2 regions of the Devosia sp. FJ2-5-3 genome follow, and region 2 is predicted to be linked to the other one. Evidence: predicted binding sites of a transcription regulator. Region 2 holds the regulator's gene; the other holds the start of a gene.

Region 1 (3,887 bases), 830 kb from region 2:
AGTTTCAACCTCGACACCGTCCAGCAACTGCTCATGCCGGCGCTGATTATCTCGATTGTCGGCTTTGTCGAATCCATCTCGGTTGCCCAGACCCTGGCTGCCAAGCGTCGCGAGCGGATCGAGCCCAATCAGGAATTGATCGGCCTCGGCATGTCTAATATCGCGGCCGGCATTGGCGGCGGCTATCCGGTCACCGGTGGCTTTGCCCGCTCCGTGGTCAATTTTGATGCTGGCGCTGCGACCCCCGCGGCAGGTGCCTTCACCGCCATCGGTATTGCCGGCGCGACGCTGTTGCTGACGCCGTTCCTCGCCGTCCTGCCTAAGGCGACGCTGGCCGCCACCATCGTGCTCGCCGTTCTGACCCTTGTCGACTTCTCGGTGCTCAAGCGCGCCTGGGCCTATTCCAAGGCGGATTTTGCCGCCGTGGCCATCACGCTGGTCGGCACATTGCTCTTCGGTGTCGAGGTCGGGATTGCGCTTGGCGTTGCCGCCTCGATCCTCATTTTCCTCTATCGGTCCTCCAAGCCGCATGCGGCCGTGGTGGGACAGGTGCCCGGAACCGAGCACTTCCGAAATATCAAGCGCCACAAGGTGGAGATCGTCCCTGACATCCTTTCCCTCCGCATCGACGAAAGTCTCTACTTCGCCAATGCGCGCTATCTCGAAGATCTCGTCACCGGCCTCGCGACGGAAAATCCTGGTCTCAAGGACGTGGTGCTGATGTGCTCTGCCGTCAATTTCATCGACATGTCGGCGCTCGAAAGCCTCGAAGCCGTCGAACATCGTCTGAGGGATCTCGGCATCCGCCTCCACCTCTCGGAGGTCAAGGGCCCGGTGATGGACAAGCTGGCGGGCACGGAGTTCCTTGAACATCTCTCCGGACAAGTGCATCTCAGCCAACACGGCGCCATCCGTTCGATCCTGGCGCAGCGAGACCTCGTCCCCTCCGGGAGCGGTGACTGCCAGGATCGGGTGCTGGAAGCGACGACGCGACAATAGGAGACAACAACGATGGCCCATGTGGTCTGCACGAAATGCAACGCGACCAACCGCATCGCCGAGGGTCAGTCCGCCGACCAGGGGAAATGCGGCAAGTGTAGTGCTGCGCTCTTTGACGGTCATCCCACCGATCTCGCAGCGCCCATGCTCGAAAAGCAGATTGCCAAGTCCGACATTCCCGTCCTCGTTGATGTCTGGGCGCCCTGGTGCGGCCCATGCCGTGTGATGGGACCGCAATTCGAGGCGGCGGCGCGCGCGGCGGAGCCCGCCATGCGCTTCGTCAAACTCAATTCGGATGAGAACCAGGATCTGGCGGGGCGCCTCGGCATTCGCGGCATCCCCACCATGATCCTCTTCCGCTCCGGAAAAGAAGTCGCCCGCGTCTCAGGCGCCATGTCCAGCGCCGACATCCTCAATTGGGCGCAAAGCGCTGCACGGTGATCGAAGGCCGGTTGGGCCGCTGGCGATCCCAAGGTAGTGATGTTGGCTGGTGACGACGCTACGGAGATAGGGTTGGCCACCGATGTCCTTCCCAACACCGGCTGCTATTCTGCGTGTGCGTCTGCCTTTTTCGCGGGTACCGAAAGAAAGTCGTCGGCGCCTTAAGCGTTCATCAGATTTGGGCGAGGACACCGACACTGCGGCCGCTCAGTAGGTCTTCAGCTCTGCCAAATTGCGCCAATGCGGCATCGACATGCGAGAATCAGGCTCAGAGGCAGGTTTTACAGCGAAACCACATTGTGCCTCGGGTGCCCTCTTAAGAGGGATTTTGGGACGCGGCTAACCAGTAACGGATCGGACTCAATCCTTGACGACGAAGCTCCTACCCCCATCGAGCCTTCAACAGCCGACGCTCGGAGAGACATCCTTCTCCCGTTCGACGGGCTCCACGTCGAGGTCCATGCGGTCTAGATCCAACTCCACGCGTCCCGCCTGATGTTCAGATGAACTGAACTGTTGCAATGGGCCAAATCCACACTGGCGACCCCACATAAAATCCCAGTGTCACACGACTGTTATTGTCCTGACTTACCAGCACAGCGGGCCACCAAAGGGCGGTTCAATCGCACACGACCAATGTTCATATGAACATTTCTGGTTTGCAAAGGATGATTCCATGTTGTCATATGGCACCAAGCTCGGGGCGAGGAGGTCCCAGCTGAATACTAAGGGAGAGAGCATGTTTAAGAAGGTTATGCTGCTGTCTGCGGGTATGGCTGCCGTGCTTGCTGCAAGCCCGGCGTCGGCTCAGACTGAAATCAGCTGGTGGCACGCGCTCGACGCCGAACTTGGCAAGAAGCTAGAGTCAATCGCCCAGGGTTTCAACGACAGTCAGTCCAACTACAAGGTTGTGACGACCTACAAGGGAAGCTATCCCGAAACGCTGACGGCTGCGATTGCAGCGTTCCGCGCCAATGAACAGCCAGCCATCGTGCAGGTGTTCGAAGTTGGGACCGGCACGATGATGGCCGCCAAGGGCGCCGTGAAGCCGGTTTACGAACTGATGACCGAAAATGGTCAGCCCTGGGACCCGTCTGCATTCCTCGCGCCGGTCGTGGGCTATTATTCCGACACCGAGGGCAACATCCTCTCGCTGCCGTTCAATTCGTCCACTCCGATCATGTACTACAACAAGGACGCCTTCGCGAAGGCCGGCCTTGATCCGGAAACCCCGCCGAAGACCTGGGCAGAGCTCGAAACCGCGATGCAGACCATCGTGGACAGCGGCGCTGCCAAGTGCGGCCTGAGCTCAGCCTGGATCACCTGGATCCAGACCGAGAACCTCTCCGCCATCCATGACCAGCAGTTCGGCACGCTGGAAAACGGCTTCGGCGGTCTTGGCACCGAGTTCACCTTCAATGGCCCGGTCCAGGTCAAGCACTGGGAAAACCTCAAGAAGTGGTCCGATTCCGGCCTCTATCAGTATGGCGGCCCGGTCGGCGGCCCAGACGCTCCGCCGAAGTTCTACTCCGGTGAATGCGCCGTCTATATGAATTCCTCGGGTTCGCGCGCTGGCGTCATTGCCAACTCCAAGGACTTCGAAGTCGGCTTCGCGCCCCTGCCCTATTATGACGACGTAATCGCAGAGCCCAAGAACTCGATTATCGGCGGCGCCACGCTCTGGGTTCTGAACGGCAAGAGCGACGACGTCTATAAGGGCGTTGCCGAGTTCTTCACCTATCTCAGCCAGCCGGAGGTTCAGGCCGATTGGCACCAGTTCACCGGCTACCTGCCGATTACCAATGCAGCCTATGAGCTCGGCAAGGAACAGGGATATTACGACGCCAATCCGGGTTCCTCCGTGGCCATCGAGCAGATCACCCGGGGCACTCCGACAGCGAACTCCAAGGGCGTCCGCTTCGGTAATCTGAGCCAGATCCGTACCCTGGTCGACGAAGAGTTCGAGGCCATGCTTGCTGGTCAGAAGACCGCCCAGGAAGCGCTGGATTCCGCCGTTGCCCGTGGCAACGAGATCCTGCGCGAGTTTGAAGCGACCAACCAGTAATCCGGTTATCAGGGGGCCAGAGCAATCTGGCCCCTTTTCAGCTCGAATGATGGGCAGCGCCTTCGCGCGCGGCCCGTCATGCGGCGCCGTGCGAGGACCCATGCAGAGCAAACGCACCATATTTCCGAACAAGCTGCTGCCTTACCTATTGCTGGCACCTCAGCTGGCTGTCACGCTGATTTTCTTTATCTGGCCAGCAATACAGGCGCTGAAATCCTCGTTTGAGCGCGAGGATCCCTTTGGCTTTCGGACAACATTCATCTGGTTCGACAATTATCGGCGCATCTTTGCCGATCCCAATTATCTGAGCTCTCTCGGGCGAACGGCAATTTTCGCGATCTCGGTGACACTGCTCTCCATGGCCGTGTCCCTACTGCTGGCT
Region 2 (3,887 bases):
GCACGCTGCTCGGTTGTTTCGGGCTGGGTGCTATCATCGGCGCCTTCCTCAATGGGCGCGTGCGCCAACGCTTCAGCAATGAAGCCATCGTGCGCATGGCATGCCTTGGCTTTGCCATTGCCTGCGTGACGCTCGGCTTTAGCCGCGATCCCATCCTCAGCCATCTGGCGTTGTTGCCGGCCGGCGCCTGCTGGGTTCTGGCGCTGTCGCTGTTCAACGTCTCGATCCAGCTCTCCTCACCGCGCTGGGTGGTGGGGCGGGCGCTCTCGCTCTACCAGACTGCCACCTTTGGCGGCATGGCGGCGGGCAGCTGGCTCTGGGGCGCGGCAGCGGACAGCATCGGGCCGGACTGGGCGCTGGCCTCGGCAAGCGTGGTGCTGATCCTCTGCATGCTGGTGGGGTTCCGCCTGGCCCTGCCGCAGTTCGACGACCGCGACCTCAACCCGCTCGACACCTTCAACGAACCCCTGCTGCGGCTCGATCTCAGGCCGCGCAGCGGGCCGATCATGGTGATGATCGATTATCACATCGCCCAGGAGGATATTCCGCGCTTTTTGGGGCTGATGAGCGAGCGACGCCGTATCCGCATGCGAGACGGGGCGCGGCAATGGTCGCTGCTGCGTGATTTGGAACATCCCGAATTGTGGGTCGAAAGCTACCACGTGCCGACCTGGATCGACTATGTCCGGCACAATATGCGGCGCACCAAGGCCGATGCGGACAATATCGACCAATTGCGGGCGTTGCACCGGGGCGAAGGCAATCCGATGGTGCATCGCATGATCGAACGCCAGACCGTGCCGCTCAACGATACGACGCCGCTGCGCGATACCCCGGAGGTTGGGCCTTAGGCGGCGGGGGTTTCAGGATGGTTGCGGCCTAGGGTGACAAACAAGGCCCCCCACCCTCGTTCCCTCCCCACAAGGGGGAGGGAGGCGGATGGGTTTGCAGCGTCGAGTGCCGAACGGACCCCCACCTAACCTCCCCCTGGGAGGGGGAGGGATCGGCCGGTGGCCCTCAAGCTTCTAGCGCAAACTCAGGCCGATGGGACGCTCCCCATAAGGGGAGGGAGGCGAGGGCCGAGCGTGGTCATTTGGCGGATGAGCGCCGCCCGTCGGCGTCGATGATGATTTCGCCGTCTTCCTTGGTGAAGGGGCCGATGTCGGGGTTTTCGAGGAGGTCGAGGACCAGTTCGGAGGGGCGGCAGAGGCGGACGCCCCTGGGGGAGATAACGAAGGGGCGGTTGATGAGGATGGGGTGGGCCAACATGGCGGCGATCAGGTCGTCGTCGGTGAGGGCTGGATCGCCGAGGCCCAGCGCCTCATAGGGCGTGTCTTTCTTGCGGAGGGCGTCGCGGACCGAGAGGCCCGCCTCGGCGATCATCCAGCGGAGGCGCGCTTCGTCGGGCGGGCTGGTGCGGTAGTCGATGATTTGGAGAGGCTCGCCGCTCTGGACGATCATGGCGAGCGTATTGCGCGAGGTGCCGCAATCGGGGTTGTGATAGATGGTGATCATGATCAGGCCGCCTGGCCGAACCGTTCGTCGAAAGCATAGCCGGCGCCCCGCACGGTGCGGATGGGATCGGCTTCGCGGCCGCGATTGATGGCGCGGCGGAGGCGACCGATATGGACGTCGACCGTACGCTCGTCGACATAGACATCATTGCCCCAGACGCCGTCGAGGAGCTGTTCGCGCGAATAGACGCGGCCGGGATGGCGCATCAGATATTCGAGCAGGCGATATTCGGTGGGGCCGAGATGGATATCGCGATTGGCGCGGCTGACGCGGTGGGTGGTGCGGTCGAGTTCGAGATCGCCGACCTTGAGCGATGCGGTGACCAGATTGGGATTGGCGCGGCGGAGGAGGGCGTGGATGCGCGCCAGAAGCTCGGGAACCGAGAAGGGTTTGACGACATAATCGTCGGCGCCGGTGGCGAGGCCCCGCACGCGTTCTTCTTCCTCGCCCCGGGCTGTCAGCATGATGATCGGCACGCGGGCGGTTTCCTCGCGGGCGCGCAGGCGACGGCAGAGCTCGATGCCGGATACTTCAGGGAGCATCCAGTCGAGGAGGATGAGGTCGGGCAGTTTTTCGGCAATGGCCTGCTGGGCCTCGTCGCCACTTTCGGCCGTGACCACGCGAAACCCTTCGGCTTCGAGATTGTAGCGCAGGAGAATGGCGATATCGCCTTCGTCTTCGACAACGAGAATTGTCGCGGGCATGGAGGTGCTCCGTCGTTCGGGCTCGGGTGAAGGAGCCGTGTAGTCGGCGTTTGGGGCCTCACCCCCTCCCTTCCTCCCCCTTCAAGGGGGAGGTGGATGAGAGAGCTGTGCGTCTCGTCAGATCTTGATCTGCTGGCGCTGGAGTTGCTGGACTTCGGCGGTCAGCTGCTTGCCGGTGGCCAGGTAATAGGCGCGTTCGGCAATGTTGGTGGCGTGATCGCCGATGCGCTCGATATTCTTGGCGCAGAAGAGAAGATGGGTGCAGGTGGTGATGTTGCGCGGATCTTCCATCATATAGGTCAGCAATTCGCGGAAGAGCGAAGTGTGCAGGGCATCGACCTCGTCATCGCGATTGCAGACCTCGACGGCGCCGCCCGCATCGCGATTGGCATAGGCGTCGAGCGCGTCCTTGACCTGGCGGAGGACCAGCGCCTTCATGTTTTTCACCCCGTTATAGAACGAGGGCTGGAGGCTGATGCCCTCGAGCTTGAGCGAGCGGCGGGCCAGTTGCTTGGCCATGTCGCCGACGCGCTCGAGATCGTTGGCGACGTGGATGGCGGTGATGATGGCGCGCAAATCGGAGGCCATGGGCTGGCGGCGGGCGATCATGGACACAGCCATGTCGTCGATCCGGCGCTGCATCTCGTCGATGCGCTGGTCGGCGATGATGGTGAGGTCGGCCAGTTCCCGGTCGAGGGTGATGAGGGCCTTGGTGCCGTTCTCGATGGCGGCCTCGACGAGGCCCCCCATTTCGGCGATGGACTGGGCGAGGGTGAGAAGCTCCTCGCTATAGGCGGTGACGATATGTTCGGCGTTGGACATGAATGGCTCCTGTTCCGCGATCAGCCGATGCGGCCCATGATGTAGTCCTGGGTCTGCTTGTTCACCGGATTGGTGAAGATGTCTTCGGTGTCACCCTTCTCGATGAGATTGCCCAGGTGGAAGAAGGCGGTCTTCTGGCTGACGCGGGCCGCCTGCTGCATGGAGTGGGTGACGATGACGATGGTGTAATTGGTGCGCAGCTCGTCGATCAGCTCTTCGATGATGGCGGTGGCGATCGGGTCGAGGGCCGAGCAGGGCTCGTCCATGAGGATGACTTCGGGGCCGACGGCGATGGCGCGGGCAATGCAGAGGCGCTGCTGCTGGCCGCCGGAAAGGCCGGTGCCGGGCTCGGCGAGGCGATCCTTGACCTCTTCGAAAAGTCCGGCCTTGCGCAGGGAATTGACGACGATCTCGTCGAGATCGGTCTTGTTGCGCGCGAGGCCATGGATGCGCGGGCCATAGGCGACATTGTCGTAGATCGACTTGGGGAAGGGATTGGGCTTCTGGAACACCATGCCGACGCGGGCGCGCAGTTCGACCACGTCGAGATCGGGGGCGTAGATGTCCTCGCCGTCGAGTTCGATGCGGCCGCCGACCTTGGCGCCCTCGATGGTGTCGTTCATGCGGTTGATGCAGCGCAGGAAGGTGGATTTGCCGCAGCCCGAGGGGCCGATGAAGGCGGTGACGGCGCGATCGGGGATGTCGATGGAAATGCCGTGCAGGGCCTGCTTGGCGCCGTAGTGAACGGTGACGTCGCGGGCGGTGAGGCGGATCGGATGCTCGATCAGCGCGGCAGGATTGGCGGCGGGGTTCATTGCAGCGTCCATGGCAGCGTCCAGGGTCTGG

What was found. Region 2 encodes PhoB, which activates phosphate uptake and scavenging genes when phosphate is short. Its sites were predicted from a motif close to TGTCATNNANCTGTCAT; they were not measured.
Region 1: a site for PhoB is predicted at 2,003-2,019, ahead of ugpB (sn-glycerol-3-phosphate ABC transporter substrate-binding protein UgpB). Genes of this name have one in related genera too.

Annotation. Positions count from the first base shown of each region.
Region 1 is NZ_CP104007.1:2,193,557-2,197,443, reverse strand. It holds gene sulP (sulfate permease) at 1-999, shown strand, start outside; gene trxC (thioredoxin TrxC) at 1,012-1,440, shown strand; gene ugpB (sn-glycerol-3-phosphate ABC transporter substrate-binding protein UgpB) at 2,180-3,505, shown strand; gene ugpA (sn-glycerol-3-phosphate ABC transporter permease UgpA) at 3,606-3,887, shown strand, end outside.
Region 2 is NZ_CP104007.1:1,360,619-1,364,505, forward strand. It holds gene N0P34_RS06560 (MFS transporter) at 1-851, shown strand, start outside; gene arsC (arsenate reductase (glutaredoxin)) at 1,090-1,518, opposite strand; gene phoB (phosphate regulon transcriptional regulator PhoB) at 1,518-2,219, opposite strand; gene phoU (phosphate signaling complex protein PhoU) at 2,337-3,041, opposite strand; gene pstB (phosphate ABC transporter ATP-binding protein PstB) at 3,062-3,856, opposite strand.